Regions from separate parts of the Bacillus cihuensis genome, predicted to be linked through region 1. Evidence: riboswitches for the same ligand, from Rfam matches in the RefSeq annotation. Region 1 holds a riboswitch; the other holds the start of a gene.
The links. A riboswitch is a leader RNA that binds a small molecule or an ion and turns the genes downstream of it on or off. The one in region 1 is predicted to bind S-adenosylmethionine.
Positions count from the first base shown of each region.

Region 2: another riboswitch for S-adenosylmethionine. It lies ahead of V179_RS0126400 (5-methyltetrahydropteroyltriglutamate--homocysteine S-methyltransferase); the one in region 1 lies ahead of V179_RS0123760 (O-acetylhomoserine aminocarboxypropyltransferase/cysteine synthase family protein).

Region 1 is NZ_KI632498.1:398,985-403,178, reverse strand. It holds gene V179_RS0123760 (O-acetylhomoserine aminocarboxypropyltransferase/cysteine synthase family protein) at 390-1,703, opposite strand; SAM riboswitch class I at 1,809-1,916, opposite strand; gene V179_RS0123755 (thioredoxin family protein) at 2,104-2,415, opposite strand; gene V179_RS0123750 (toprim domain-containing protein) at 2,431-2,787, opposite strand; gene gcvH (glycine cleavage system protein GcvH) at 3,066-3,449, opposite strand; gene V179_RS0123740 (arsenate reductase family protein) at 3,521-3,877, opposite strand; gene V179_RS0123735 (acyl-CoA dehydrogenase family protein) at 4,134-4,194, opposite strand, start outside.
Region 2 is NZ_KI632502.1:17,355-21,548, forward strand. It holds gene V179_RS0126390 (hypothetical protein) at 1-1,040, opposite strand, end outside; gene V179_RS0126395 (YwqH-like family protein) at 1,615-1,971, shown strand; SAM riboswitch class I at 2,242-2,350, shown strand; gene V179_RS0126400 (5-methyltetrahydropteroyltriglutamate--homocysteine S-methyltransferase) at 2,475-3,593, shown strand; SAM riboswitch class I at 3,606-3,716, shown strand; gene V179_RS28925 (MFS transporter) at 4,090-4,194, shown strand, end outside.

The DNA.
Region 1 (4,194 bases):
AATGTATTATATTTCTATTTTATGAAAGTCTGTTAAAAAAACTTGCCAACAATCGTTTTTATATAAAGTGAAACTTCAATCATTGAGGGTTTTCTTCATCCCTCAATGATTGTTAGTCTTATTCTACTGTCGCTTAGATTTTCGCTCTTGCTTCGATCATTCGACAGTACAAACTCTATTCAATGAATCAGAGACAGTACGCCGCGTCCTCATGTCTTCGTCTTTGTGACACACATCATGGGCACAAACTTTATCTCCGCTCATGCATCGGTAAGATTCATTGTATCTATCCAATCGGACCCTTACAGGCAGTTGATCCCACCTATCTTCTTTTAGCATGCTTAGAATCTTAAGGTTGGGATCTTACTGCCCGTTAAGAGTGGAAAAAATTATTTTACCGTAAGTGAATGGATGCCAGTAGCTTTTTCGATTGCTTGTTCAAGATCATCGATTAAGTCTTGGGCGTTCTCAATCCCCACTGATAAACGTACCAAATCTTCGCTTACGCCAGCTTTCTCAATTTCTTTCGCAGTAAGCTGTTGGTGTGTCGTACTTGCTGGATGGATGATTAAACTTTTTGCATCCCCAACGTTCGCAACATGAGACCAAAGGCGAATAGAGTCGATCAGTTTTGCTCCCGCTTCTCTGCCACCTTTAATGCCAAATGTGACAATGGATCCTGCTCCTTTTGGTAAATATTTATCAGCCAATTTCTTATCAGGATGATCTTCATTACCCGGATAGTTGACCCAAGAAACCGCAGGATGATTTTGTAGATAATCGATGATAATTTTCGTATTCGAAATATGTTCCTTCATTCTCACATGTAATGTTTCCAATCCTACCGCAAATTGAAATGCGCTCTGCGGGCTTAATTGTGGCCCTAAATCTCTAAGCAGTTGAACACGAGCTTTTGTAATAAATGCAGCTGGGCCACATGCTTCACTATACACCATTCCGTCATAGCTTGGATCTGGTTCAGTAAATCCTGGGAAATTCGGTGAATTATAATTAAACTTTCCTGCATCTACAATGATTCCGCCCATTGTCGTGCCATTCCCCAGTAACCATTTTGTTGCGGAATGAACGATAATATCAGCGCCAAAATCAATCGGTCTGCATAGATATGGTGTCGCAAACGTACTATCGATAATGAGCGGAACACCTGCTTCATGTGCAATATCTGCTACTGCTTCAATATCAAAAACACGCAAACTTGGATTCCCGATCACTTCCGCAAATACCGCTCTTGTTCGTGAAGTAATCGCTTCTCTAAAGTTTTCAGGACTATCAGGTGATACAAAATGGACCTTTATCCCATATTTCGGAAGTGTGTTGGCAAATAAATTATATGTACCGCCATACAAAGTGGATGCAGCTACAATTTCATCCCCCGCACCTGCGATATTCATAATCGCTAACGTGATTGCAGCCATACCACTAGATACTGCTAATGCACCAATGCCCCCCTCTAATAACGCTACTCTCTCCTCGAACGTCGTTACGGTTGGGTTATGAATTCTTGAATAAATATAACCACTCTCTTTCAAACCGAACAAATTAGCTGCATGCTCTGTGCTTTTAAAAGCAAAAGCATTACTTTGATAAATTGGTAATGATCTAGCTCCAGTAGTCGGGTCAGCCTCAAGCCCACCGTGTACACTTAATGTCTCAAATCGATAATTGTTTTTTTCTTCTCCCATGCAAATCCACTCCCTTTTCGTCATTTATTCCTTATTTTTCGCCCTGGCAAACTAAGTGGATGAGAATCAAAAAAAACCTCTTTAAGAAGAGGTTTTTATCAACTCTTCTTATCTTCCAGAGCTAATACTCTGCTGGAATTAGCACCGTGTATGATATTACATACCGGTTGCCGGGCTTCGTAGGACCAGTTCCTCCACCACTCTTGATAAGAAATTATTTTAATTTTCGGTAAATTAATCTTAGGACTAATATATCACGGCCTATAGTGCTCGTCAACTTTATTTTTATTTTGCCCTACGTCAAATATTGCTGCCGGATAAATGGGAACTTAAGAAGACCCATACCTCACACGCATCGACTTTTACCGTGTCATTGATACGAAGTGTTGTTGGGCCTTCTTTACAATTCCAGCTTTTTTAAGAGAGTATACAAATAAGGGACAGATTGGAATGCGTAAATTTTCTCCAACAATTGTCCTTCTTTAATAAGCAACAAACAAGGGACACTTTCTATCTTATATTGTATTGAGATGGCTGGAATATAGTTCATATTCATCTTGCCGCTTTTTAATTTAGGATACATCTCTAACACTACAGTTAGCATTTTTGAAGCGACCTGACAAGTTCCACACATCGGGGTATACAAATATAAGCAAAAAGTATCCTTTTGTTGAATCGCGTCATTTAATTCTCTTTCATTCCATTCTTGCATGGTAATACCTATCCTCTATTCTAAAAATTTCATTTTCACATCTATTTTAGCTGAAAGTAGCATAGTTGAAAGATGTTTTAGCGGGGCATCCGCCACTTGACGATACATTTTATCTATATAAATATGGGATGCATTGGGCAATTCACGCATCAGCTGTTTCCTAAGTTTTTCTCCAGAATCATCTGCGTCTACGAGGATATAAACATCTTTGTCTTCCAACTCTTCCACAAGTTCATCCAATCGAACTAAAGAGATTGTCCCGTTTGTACAGATAATCTCAATATCTTCATTCAAGATCTTTTTTACTTGACGCTTATCAGAAGTACCTTCGACAATAAGAATTTTTTCAACCTCAGGCTTCACGAACAACATCATCACCCATCTTTTAGTTCATTCAATGTACAAAAGTTAAGCGCCATCCATTACCATGAAGGATCAATCCTGTAGCACGCTACTCGCCTAATCCTAATGGCGGCGGTGCGGAGACGGATTTTCGGGACTTTCTATAATTAAATAAGTATACCTGCTAAGTAGGTAGGTTATATTAGAAGGTTGCGAAGACCCGTCCCCATGTCCTTCATACAGGAAATTTCAATAATTGACCGATAAAACAAGGAAGACCGTCGCAGCAGTCTTCCTCATTTAACACGTTATCCTTCGTTAATCATTGCTTCGTAAGACTCTGCTGTCATTAATTTCTCAATTTCACTGTTGTCAGACGGTTCGACTACGATCATCCAAGCCTTCTCATAAGGGGATTCGTTGACAAACTCAGGGCTATCATTCAGATCTTCATTCACTGCAACGATTTTACCGCTGATCGGTGCATATAATTCAGAAACTGTTTTAACAGATTCCACGCTGCCGAATGGCTCGTCCGCTTTAATTTCATCGCCTACTTCTGGAAGCTCAACAAACACGATATCACCAAGCTCTGATTGCGCAAAGTGTGTAATTCCGATACGAACCGTTTCACCTTCAGTTTTAACCCATTCATGTTCTTCCGAGTAACGTAGTTCTTTTGGTGTTGTCATTAGTAAATCCCTCCAAGTATGTAGTACTATCACTCTTATAGTATAAAGTAGATTTTCCAATTTGGAAGTGTTTAAATCCAATTCTTCTCAAATTCTTCTTCTTTAAAACCGACTGTTACCGTTTTCCCGTCTGTAACAATCGGACGCTTTATTAACATTCCGTCTGAAGCTAATAACTCTAGCATCTCTTGTTCAGAAGCATCTTTCAAACGATCCTTCAATCCCATTTCACGATACTTTTGACCACTTGTGTTAAAAAATTTCTTTAATTCCAGACCACTGTTACGGAACAACTCTTTCAATTCAGAACTTGAAGGCGGATTTTCCGCGATATGGATGTCTTTGTATGTAAGTTCATGTGCATCAAGCCAATTTTTAGCTTTACGGCAAGTTCCGCATTTTGGATACCAATAAAATGTTAAGGCCATTTTCTCACCACCTATTGATAGAATACCCGTTTTTTAGTCGTAATACAAAATAAACATGACGTAAAAAACACCATCATTTTCCACGGAGGATAAATAATATAGTATGCTACATTCGCCTAATCACAATGGTGGAGGTGCGAAGTTAATTTTGCGAAGCCCCACGCCCCACCCCCATGCGCTTCATTCAAAAAGACTCCCAGAATACCTGAACAGTGAAGACGCTCAAGTTCTCAGAGTCTTTATTTCATTTTTTAATCTATAACACAAATTTTCCTGCTTCAATTAATTTAACAGAGGCTTCACGCTTTTTGGCAATA
Region 2 (4,194 bases), on a different contig from region 1:
TATTTTATTGTTAACAGTAGGAATTGCAGTGATGCTAAGAGCAAAGTAAACGAATAAAATACTGTGCTTGAAGCTAGCACAAACACAACAAACGCTTCGACTATAATTTTGAATTGGATGAAGTAAAATAAATAGGGTTTGAATAACGCCAATTGTTGATGATTTTTCAAACGATCCATATACCATAAAAATAATAAGTTAAACATTATGAGTAGTATAAATAATGTTTCTGTAGTTGGCGCCACATAGGTGAAGCCGAAGCATGCCGCTAACGCAAAGGTGAACAATGAAAGAATAGTGAATAATTTCGAAGCAAAACGCTTAGCAATTACAAAATAGAGCCCCAAACAAATCACTCCGCCAATCAACCCTAATAACCCTCTCCCATCACCTTGTAACGATAAATATTCTCCAAATATCCGATAATACGAAGCTGATAATATCGTAATTGGAATGAATAGACTTGCGAGCGTTAAAAAGGCAAAGGCCGTTTGCTTAATTTTTAGTTTGAAGGCGATAAAAGCCATCCCAAAGAAAAACACTGACACCATGCTAATACAGAAAACTTTCAGAACAGCATTCAAGGCTCCCCACGTTGACGTCGCTAATATAAGACCGCCAAACAAGAGCAGAATCACACCCATTACCAAGACAAGTGTTATATTTCTTTCTCGAATTTGCTCCACTGATTTTACAGGTTTCACAACAGATTGCTGTTGAATGACTTGCCTTGGTTTTGGGCTAGCCATTGGTGTTTGTAATGAATCTTGAATTGGTTTTTGCACGAACTCTTCAGTTCGCTGAATGTTATGTGGAACTTCATTTGGAATTTCGCTCGATTGAACCGTTTCATCTTTTTTCTGTTGCTTTTCCATTATTGCTACTTGCTGCCGCACTTGGTGATAATGCCGTTCATATGCACTGCTAAGTCTTATGTAATCAGATTTAGGAATCAATCGTTTTTCTCTTAGGATCTTAAGTTCTTCCTGAAAGATCTCCCGCTTCTTTTCAAAGGGGATGTATTCATTAGAATCCGTCACAGTAAGCCCCCTTTCTCTTTAAAACTCCACTACTATACTATAGAAAATTATACACATTAATTCCTGATATTGGAATAAAAAACCGAATTGTCGAGATAAAGTGAAACTTCAGTCAGACAATGCAATAATCAATCGATTGATTAAATGGGCCGAAAACTCACGTATCTCCTCGGCTCAGTTATACATGGATTGAGAATAATTTGTAAAAATTTGCCGATAGCATATATCATATAAAACTCCTCCAGTTCATTCCTTCTATTGGCATTATAGTCGAATCGGGGGAGAATATTTAAGTAATCAATCAATCGATTGATTAAATGTATAAAAAAACCGCTTATTTTCTTACTTGAAAGATGATTGAATGACGAATTACATGTCGAGATTTGTACTTAATCACACCTTCGTACAACCATCCACAAATTACTCTATAGTCAATAAGACCCAACTACTAAATATCGGAAAATCATACATTTTGATTATATAGCCCTGTTTTTCCATGATATAGTAAAAGTACTTGTTTTCTTGAGATACGTTCATTCGTTCAATCGCTAAGGAAAAAAGAGGTGGTCAATAGATGTCTTTAGCTTATTATTATAGTTTATTAAGATTGAAAGAAGAGCAACTTCATCGTCTCCAAATTTGTAATAGTGAATTGAATTCTTGCCAACAGGATTTTATCCATCATGAAAGATTGGTGTCGGAACCTGAGCTTTCTACAAACACTTGGAATGCAGCACTCGCCCATACCTTTGATAATACGAGAGCCGTAGGAATGTTAACAAACTATCGCGACATAAGTAACAATCAATTCAGCTCCGTATTTACAACGTTAGCGGAGAAAATCCAACAAATTCAATTAGAAATCATTTCAATCAAACAGACCATTGCCGCTCTTGAAGCAGCGGAACGGGAAGAGAAAATGGTACGTTAAACATGATTTCCTAATTAAAAATCCCAATATTATTTTGATCATTAAATAGACGAGGTTTAGCATCCGCCTTACTGAAAATGAAGACCTAGTTCACCCAAAACTCAAACAGGATCTTGACGTGAAGACCTCACTTCTACCAGCTTTTATTCCTTCAAATAAAGTGAAATTTCAACGGATCCAATCTTTCTCGGTTAAAAAACTACTTGTTTTTTCCTTTACAGCATGATAAAGTTGGATAAATCGGATTTTTCAAATAATTACATATTCATATTCTTATCAAGAGAGACGGAGGGATTGGCCCGACGATGTCTCAGCAACCAGCCGGTTTTCGGCAAGGTGCTAATTCCAATAGGTATAGAACATGCCTAGAAGATAAGAAGATCGTCCTCGTATTTTCGTGGGCCCTCTTCTTATTGAGGGCCCTTTTATTTTTGTTTATAAGAGAAAAATTCGAACTAATTAAATGCTTGAAGAAAAATCTATAAAAGAAAGTAGGAAATAACATGACAGAGTTAGCAGCACAAGAACTAGTAACGAATGCACCATTTAAAGCCGATCACGTCGGTAGCTTTTTACGACCAGAACGTCTTAAGCAGGCCCGGTTACAAAAGGAGAACGGTGACATTACCGCTGATGAATTACGTAAAATTGAGGACGAGGAAATTATAAAGTTAGTTGAAAAGCAAAAAGAAGCTGGTCTTAACGCTGTTACTGATGGCGAATTTAGACGTGCTTGGTGGCATTTAGACTTTCTTTCAGGTTTTGATGGCGTTTTGTTTCATGAAACAAATGATGGTATTCAATTTAACGGCGTTAAAACGAGAGCACACGGCATTAAGGTAACTGGAAAAATCTCATTTTCCGATCATTACATGATCGACCATTATAAGTTCCTTCATAGTATTGCAGGCGATGCTGTTGCAAAATTTGCAATACCTAGTCCCAATATGCTTTATTTCAGAGGAACACTTGACACAGACGTGTACCGCACTCACGAAGAATTTTATGATGATTTAATTGCTGCTTACCAAGGTGTGATTCAGGCGCTTTATGATGCAGGTTGTCGTTATCTGCAATTAGATGATACAGCTTGGTCCCTATTCTTTTCAGAAAAAGGGAGAGAACAAATTGCTAATAGAGGGTCTGATCCTGCTACATTGGCACAATTGTTCCAAAGAGGAATCAACGAGGCTATTGCAAATAAGCCGGATGATATGATCATTACGATGCACATTTGCCGAGGCAATTTCAGATCTACGTATTCATCCACTGGTGGTTATGAGGATGCTTCTAAAACGATCTTCGGTGGATTAAATCTTGACGGTCTTTTCCTTGAATTTGATGACGATCGTTCAGGTGGCTTTGAACCGTTACGCCATATCAATCGACCGGATCTTTACGTTGTATTAGGCTTAATCACTTCTAAAAAAGGCGAATTGGAAGACCCTGAACGGATTAAAGAAAGAATTGCAGAAGCTTCAAAATATGTTCCATTAGATCAAATCTGTTTGAGTCCACAATGCGGGTTTGCTTCAACAGAAGAAGGAAATGTACTGACAGAAGAAGAACAATGGGCAAAAGTATGCCACGTTGTGAATATTGCACAAGACGTTTGGAAGTAACAATAAAATAAACTCTTATAGAGAGTGGTGGAGGGACTGGCCCTACGAAACCCGGCAACCCTTTAACAATCTAGTTAAATAGGTGCTAATTCCTGCAAAACGGCATGCTTTGATAAATAAGAGGGATACTTTGCCAAATCAGGCTGTCCCAAGGCTCAATGATCTCACATGCTATACACAGTTTATTGTGTCATGTACACGTTATATAAACGGATATTTAGTAGATGTGGGGTCTAAAACCCTATGGGACGGTCTCTTTTGTATGAAGGACATGGGGACGGGGCTTCGCTACTTACTAATATAGCAATCTACTTTGCACGTAATCTTATTTGTATTATGGAACGTACTTCAAATTCCGGCTTAGCACCGCCACCATTGTGATTAGGCGAGTGTAGCAGGCTACTGGATTGTCGTTGTGATAAATGGCGGCGTTTTAACGCCATAGAGGTTTTATAAGTTGGATAAGACATTAATAGGAGAATTGGAAGTGTATTGAATGAAAAAGGAAGGTTGGAAAAGGTATCACACCATTTGGGGGCTACTATTTTTAGGTTGGTTTGTTTCTTATATTGACCGAACAGCAACTGGCCCCGTTGTGACA